Regions from separate parts of the Chryseobacterium sp. JK1 genome, predicted to be linked through region 2. Evidence: riboswitches for the same ligand, from Rfam matches in the RefSeq annotation. Region 2 holds a riboswitch; the other holds the start of a gene.
The links. Region 2 has a riboswitch for cobalamin ahead of ACQ76T_RS12235 (acyl-CoA thioesterase). Riboswitches for the same ligand answer to the same signal wherever they lie in the genome.

Region 1 (3,475 bases), 2.5 Mb from region 2:
CCTGAGATCCAAAATTACCATCCCTTTCAATCACCAAAAATTCGGTGTTACTCAACGCTGTAATATCACAAACAGAGTCTGAAGCTCCACCATCCTGTCTGTATAAAAACTGTTTGGTTTGGCCTGTAACCGTATCAAAAGTTACAATTCTCGTCAATGTTGTATTGGTTGCCAAAGCTTTACTTGGAACATACATCATAGATTGTATTGTCCCTACAAGAGTTCTGCCATCAGGCGTAAGAGCAAGACCCTCCATTCCTCTGTTTGCTCTTCTTTTAGCCAAAACAGCAGGCAGTTTTCTTGGGCCGGTGTTTACTCCAACCGGGCTTATTCTTTCCAGTTCCATTCCGTCAGCACTATAATGTACAATGTGTGGACCATATTCATCGGACACCCAGAAAGTACCGTCCGCAGCAGCAACAATACTTTCACTGTCTAAACCATAATTATCAGTTCCAAGGATGTTTCCTGAAGCATCATAAGCGACCTCTCCCGTACTTCCCATTCCCACTGGATTTGGTAGTCCTGTAATAGGCATTCCGGATGGATTTTTAAGCTTTATATATTTAATTACTTCTATATTTCCGTCTGCATTGATCTTGAAATGCATAATGGTTGGGGTAAAGTTGGGAGTGAGGAACTTTTTACCATTCAGATAATCGGTATTGGGACCGCGGTCTGTAATCACATAAAATTCTCCTTTTCTTGTTGGGTGAGCTGCTGCACCGGAGCCAAAACCTCCGTTGATAACATCTACTCCATTGAGGGTAACCATTTTCGTAAATGGAAATTCCTGAGGAAGTTTGGAATAGTTAATATCCGGGCTGTTGATTACAGTATTATCTCCATCAGTATTACACGAAGACAATACTGCCAGCATTAAAACAGGCAATAGTAATTTTTTCATATTCACTTTTATGGCTGCGAAAATAGAAACTGATTGTAAACTGATCTTGAATACAATGATAATTGTATTTTAATAATAGATCCTGCAAAATGAATTCAATATAAACAATAAAACTTTAGATTTTAATTCTTAAAAGCAAATAACTCCCAACCATTAGCTATCAATATCATAAAATGGTTATTCGAAAACTACGATTTCCTTTGTGAAAAGCCTGAAAACAAAAGATAATTCACAAAATACAGCCTAAAAATTTATATGATATATTTGCAGACTTTTAAGGCTGAACACTGTTCATTAATAGGGAATCAGGTGAGAATATTATTCAAATCCTGAGCTGTGCCCGCAACTGTAAACTATTCAACTTATAGTATTATGATACCACTGGATTCCACATCCGGGAAGGTGACTATAAGATGTAAGCCAGGAGACCTGCCTTAAATTTAAACTTCAAAAGAACACTGTTTTTATGCAAGTAAGTTTCGGGAATAAAACTTTAATTAATGATATCATGAAGAAAATCTACTTTTTTTTCTTACTGCTAGTTGTGCAGTTTTTGTCGGCCCAGTTTACAGAAAACGACATTAAATTCTGGGTAGGAACCGGTTCCAAGAAAGCCTATTTCATCGCTGATTTTAACGATAATAATACTCCAACTTCTTATGCATGGGGATATCGTTTTGATTCCAATTCTTTAACGATGGAAGATATGATCACGGCTATTGCTGCCGCAGAACCTAAAATGGAGATTGAAATCCCTTCAGGATTTCTTTACAGCCTAAGCTATAACCATCATATTCCAAGCCTTGATGACTACTGGTCTACCTGGTCAGGAACTACTTCTGAGGCTATGTCATTTAATAACGGGGTTAATAATGATCCACTAATTGATGGGAAATGGTATGGGGTTTCTTATGGTTATGATCCTCCTTCCCACCCTTCTACTCCAGTTCCTGCCTACAGCTCTTTATGGTATACTTCTTCTCAGATCACCAGCTGGATTGGGACAGGTAACAATAAAAGTCTTGTAGTTATCGATTTCGGAACAGATGGTACTGCTGGTACTGCCAATTCTTTTGTATTCGGAATCAGGTATAACGGAACTATAACTGCGGAACAGGCTTTACAGCTGATACAGTCACAGGCTTCTTATTTTAATTATACATCCGCCAATAACCAAATCTCTAATCTGACACTGAATACATTTACAGGAAATTCTGCAGGAGCCGGAAACTGGAAATTATACAAGGGAAAAGATCTTTCAAGCTGGCAGGCAAAATCTAATCTTTCTCAGATTCAATTAAACAATAACGACTGGATGGGATTAAGCTTTGGGCAGAGAAGACCTATTACTCCTACAGAAGCTGCGAATGCTACATTAGGGGTTGCTTCTGTGAATAAAAAAGTATTCCATATTTATCCCAATCCGGCAAGTGACTTTATCCAGATTGAAACCTCTGAAAATGTGAAAGAAGTGAATATATATTCTGCTTCTGGCCAAAAAGTGATTACAACACAAGCAACAAAGATTAATATTCAGGCATTAAGCTCAGGAATTTATTTTGTAGAGATTAAAACGGCTAACCAATCCACAATACATAAGATTGTAAAAAAATAGAGATACATTACCGTATTTCTATTTTAATTGATATCGCTGACCAACCTTTTCCAATATTTTGATGGTTTAAGGAGGACAGTATACAACAAGACTTTCTCAATTTTTGAGGAAGTCTTTTTTCCGTTATGAGATTTCATTTTAATAAAGAACTTATAAAATGAATAGATCATACGTCACAATCTTCTTTATTTTAATACGAAAAACCTAACAACAACCCATAACATATTGATAATTTCGCAAAAACAGTTGTGAAAAAATTTATTTAATGTCAGAAAAGCCTAAAAATCAGATATAATTCATAAAAAATCACTTATAATTTATGTGATATATTTGCAGCGTTTTAAGGTTGAACACTGTTCATTAATAGGGAATCAGGTAAAAATATTATTTAAATCCTGAGCTGTACCCGCAACTGTAAACTATTCAACTTATAGTACATGACACCACTGGACCCAAAATCCGGGAAGGTAGCTATAAGATGTGAGCCAGGAGACCTGCCTTATACCAATTTCAACTTTCGGGAATAAAAGTTTATGAAATAAAAATCTCAACAGATTTTTTCATGAATGTTTTGCCCTGAAGTGAAGTTTCGGGAATAAAACTTTAATTTAATAATATCATGAAGAAAATCTATTTTCTTATTCTTGCATTTGTCATTTCTTTTGCAAATGCTCAAACTGAAGGAGTCCTGGTACTCAACGAAGGCGGCGCCGGAAGCAATAATGCTGAAGTATCGCTGATCTCCAACCAATCGGTTGTTACCAACAACTATTATAAAACACACAACAATAATGCGGCGTTAGGAGATACTGCACAGGACATTAAAATTTTTGGTGATAAAATTTTTGTAGTTCTTAATATTTCCAATCAGATAAAAGTTCTTAATAAATCGGATTTCTCTTTGATTACCACTATTACATCCAATGTTAAAAACCCAAGATACATTGCCTTCA
Region 2 (3,475 bases):
GTTTTGTGAAAAGTAAGGAACTTACAGAATTAGCTTCCAATGCTTTGGATATGTTTAACGTAGATTCCGAGCGCAAACGTCTTATTTCTTATGGAAAATCCGGATGCTGCAATATTTTTACCATAGAATATGCCGTTATTCCTAATAAAGGACTGGATAAGGTTCTGGTAAAAGAAGAAGACAAAACGGAAGAAGATCGTGTAAAAGTAACCATCAAAGAAAAAATAAAAGATAAATGGGTCACCAGAAAGAAGGTATACTCATTAGAAGAATATAACAAAGAAAAGTAAAATGAAGATTCAGAAAGAGATTGATTTTATCCTGGCAGTAGATGCCTTGAAAAATGTACAGCGAAGAAACTATAATGCCGACGATTCCAGAAGAGAAAACACCGCAGAACATTCCTGGCAGATTGTTATTTTGGCACAGATCCTGTATCCGTACGCCAAAAACCGAGAAAATATTGATCTGTTGAGAGTGATAAGAATGCTTTCTATTCACGATCTGGTAGAAATAGAGGCTGGTGATACTTTCCTTTTTGATGAAAAAGCAATGGTAGGTAAGTTTGAGAGAGAAAAAAATTCTGCACAGAAGATTTTCGGGATTCTTGATGAGCCATTGCGTACAGATTTTTTCAATTTATGGCTGGAATTTGAAGAAGAAAAAACTCCGGATGCCGTATTTGCCTGTTCTATCGACAGAATCATGCCGTTTATTCTGAACTCGCATACCTCCGGAAAAAGCTGGACAGAAGCCGGGGTTACAGAAAAACAAATCAGAAATATGCTTGAAAATGCTATAAAAAGAGCTTCTGATGAAATGGGAGAGGCTTTTGATGTATTACTGAGCAGAAGCCTGGAAACAGAAAAAGTGGTGAAATAAAATATTGTATACATAAACATTGCTCAGTATCTGGGCAGTGTTTTTTTATGCAACATATGTAGAATGATTCTTCAGTTCAATAAAAAAATCAATAAAAACCAAATGCCATAAAAATTCTGGAAATCTAAAGCTGTACTCTGGAAACCGTAGAGAAAACTGTCAAATTCTGGAATAATTATGGCAAAAAAATCAAATTTATAGTATTTGGATTGGTTTTTTGAATTCGTCAATAGCTACGAAAGTGAAATCACCTACAATCGCTTTTTCTCTTTCATAAGAATACATCTGCTCGGTGAAAATTTCTACATTAACTTTCATACTTGTTTTTCCAACATAAGAAACTTTGCCGATCAGCTCTACAATAGTTCCTGCAGGAATCGGCTTTTTAAAATCGATTTTATCGCTGCTTACCGTTACCACTCTTTTTCTTGCAAAACGGGTAGCTGTGATAAAGGCAACTTCATCCATCAGCTGCATTGCTGTACCTCCGAAAAGAGTATCATAATGGTTGGTTGTGTTAGGAAAAACCGCTTTAAAGATTCTTGTTTCGGATGTTTCAATTCTTTCTTCTGTCGTCATATTTCATTATTAATTAAAGCGAAATGAAATTGTATCAAAACAACAGAATAATGACAGGAATCTTAAAAATCCCTGAAACAATCCATCAGATCAACAAACTTCAGATCGCGAAAGTTTTTTGTTTAAGAAATAGGCAGGTCTCCTGACTTGTAACATCTTTTATCTCCTTCCCATGCCCCGCACAGTGGATCTTTGATAAAGATTACAGTTACTTACAGTTGCGCGACAGTCCGTGATTTTCACACGATTCCCTTTTAATTTGCGGTTAGGCAAAACCAATTTCTATGATGAATAAGTGTTAAACTTTTTCGGGTGCAAAAATAATGAATTTATTCCGGATTATGGTAAATAATCTGACTGATTACTCTACCTTTTTTGATCGTCCAAAGAGTTGTGTATCTGTTCTCTCCCGTACCATTGATCATATAAAGGAAAATGTTATCATTGTCAAGTGCTGTTACTCCAACATTCTCAAAATCCATAGTGGGCTGGAACATATTTTTGATGGCTTCTCTTACAAAAACAGAACCTCTTCCCGGCTGCTGTACTCGGATGGATTTGATTTCTGTCATTCCTTCAGGAAGATCATTACCAATTCCCCATGGTTTTACTTTGTCAATAGTAAGAAGTTTTCCTTCAGCATCTTTTTCTTTTTTACGGTATCCGGCATTGGAAGGGTAGACGTCAATAACGACTTTGCTTCTTTGGGCTGTAGGTATTTTAGGATCAGAATTATCTGTAAAAATGAGTGATCTCCCGTTTTTAGATTTGGAAGGAGTATAAGCAGGAAGCTGATCAATATAAGCAATACGCTCTTTATTTACCATTCCTTCTTTATCAAGAGTTTCATAACGCACAAAAGGTTTGTCGTCATCCTGTTTTTCAGGATATTTGATCCAGATCCATTCCGTTTCTCCGGGAGCTGGCTTTACATATACAAAAACATCACCTTTACGCATGCGGATCTTATCTACGATTTTTCTGTAATTATCCTTGTGTACACGTACATTGGCATATCCTTCTTCTGCTTTTACCACTCCAAAAGGAACTTTATTCTGGCCTTTAACAAAAGCTAAAGAAAAAATACTGAAAACAGACAGATAAAATGCTTTGTTTATGAAAGTCATCATGAAAATTTTTTGATCCTTCAAATATATAAATTAAATGCTGTTCGGAAGATAATTATATTGACGGAGTTCCTGTAAGTTTTGTATTGGTTTTAAATATCCATTAGAAAGCAGATATATTTTATCCGAGATATCCATCACATCCTGATAATGATGATCAGAAATAATAAAACCTTTATTTTTTGATTGGGAGCGGATGATTGCTTTTAATTCATCAACAACTTTTGGAGCAAGGCTGTGAAAGGGTTCATCCAGCAATATAAAATCAGCTTGAGAATAGGTGAGAAGCATTACTTCGATCATTCTCAGTTCTCCGGAAGACAAATTTCTGGGTTTTTCATTGAGAAACGGTGAAAGAAGTGGAGAATGCAGAAGTTGATTCGCATATTCTCGCTTACAGAAAAGATGAATCAGTTTTGCTACCTTTTCGCCTTTAGGCAGAAAAGAATGTTGTGGAAGATAAGCAATTCTGTTTTTTCGATCGGAAATATTCTTCAGTACTTTATCATTCCATCGTATAAACTGAGTATCGCTCCCCATGACGCCGGAAATAATTTTAAGAAGAGTAGATTTTCCGGAGCCGTTTCTTCCCAATATACCTGCTATATTTCCGACTTTGCACTCTATGTAGATATCCTGCAGTGTTTTTTTATCATTAAAAGATTGGGTAATACTGTCAATATGTAATCTGCTCATACAAATGCAATGATCGTTTTTACAATGAGGCTAAAAGATAAAGTAAGTCCCCAAAGAAACAGTTTTGAAAATCCAAAATGATAGTAGAAGGGATACTCATTTTTAAGCCTTACTTCATAAATAAAATAATGAAGTACAGGGAAAAGTAATAGAAAGCTTAACCCAAAAGTTTCTATTTTAAATGGAGACAA

Region 1: it holds a riboswitch for cobalamin, as region 2 does, so the genes downstream of both, ACQ76T_RS00995 (T9SS type A sorting domain-containing protein) here and ACQ76T_RS12235 (acyl-CoA thioesterase) in region 2, are expected to answer to the same signal.

What each region holds. Positions count from the first base shown of each region.
Region 1 covers NZ_JBODRU010000001.1:196,027-199,501, reverse strand. Annotated here, with positions in the region: gene ACQ76T_RS01000 (esterase-like activity of phytase family protein) at 1-907, opposite strand, end outside; cobalamin riboswitch at 1,168-1,358, shown strand; gene ACQ76T_RS00995 (T9SS type A sorting domain-containing protein) at 1,416-2,522, shown strand; cobalamin riboswitch at 2,849-3,038, shown strand; gene ACQ76T_RS00990 (T9SS type A sorting domain-containing protein) at 3,142-3,475, shown strand, end outside.
Region 2 covers NZ_JBODRU010000001.1:2,693,474-2,696,948, reverse strand. Annotated here, with positions in the region: gene ACQ76T_RS12245 (XAC2610-related protein) at 1-290, shown strand, start outside; gene ACQ76T_RS12240 (HD domain-containing protein) at 292-882, shown strand; gene ACQ76T_RS12235 (acyl-CoA thioesterase) at 1,078-1,461, opposite strand; cobalamin riboswitch at 1,577-1,756, opposite strand; gene ACQ76T_RS12230 (hypothetical protein) at 1,791-2,591, opposite strand; gene ACQ76T_RS12225 (ATP-binding cassette domain-containing protein) at 2,622-3,284, opposite strand; gene ACQ76T_RS12220 (hypothetical protein) at 3,281-3,475, opposite strand, start outside.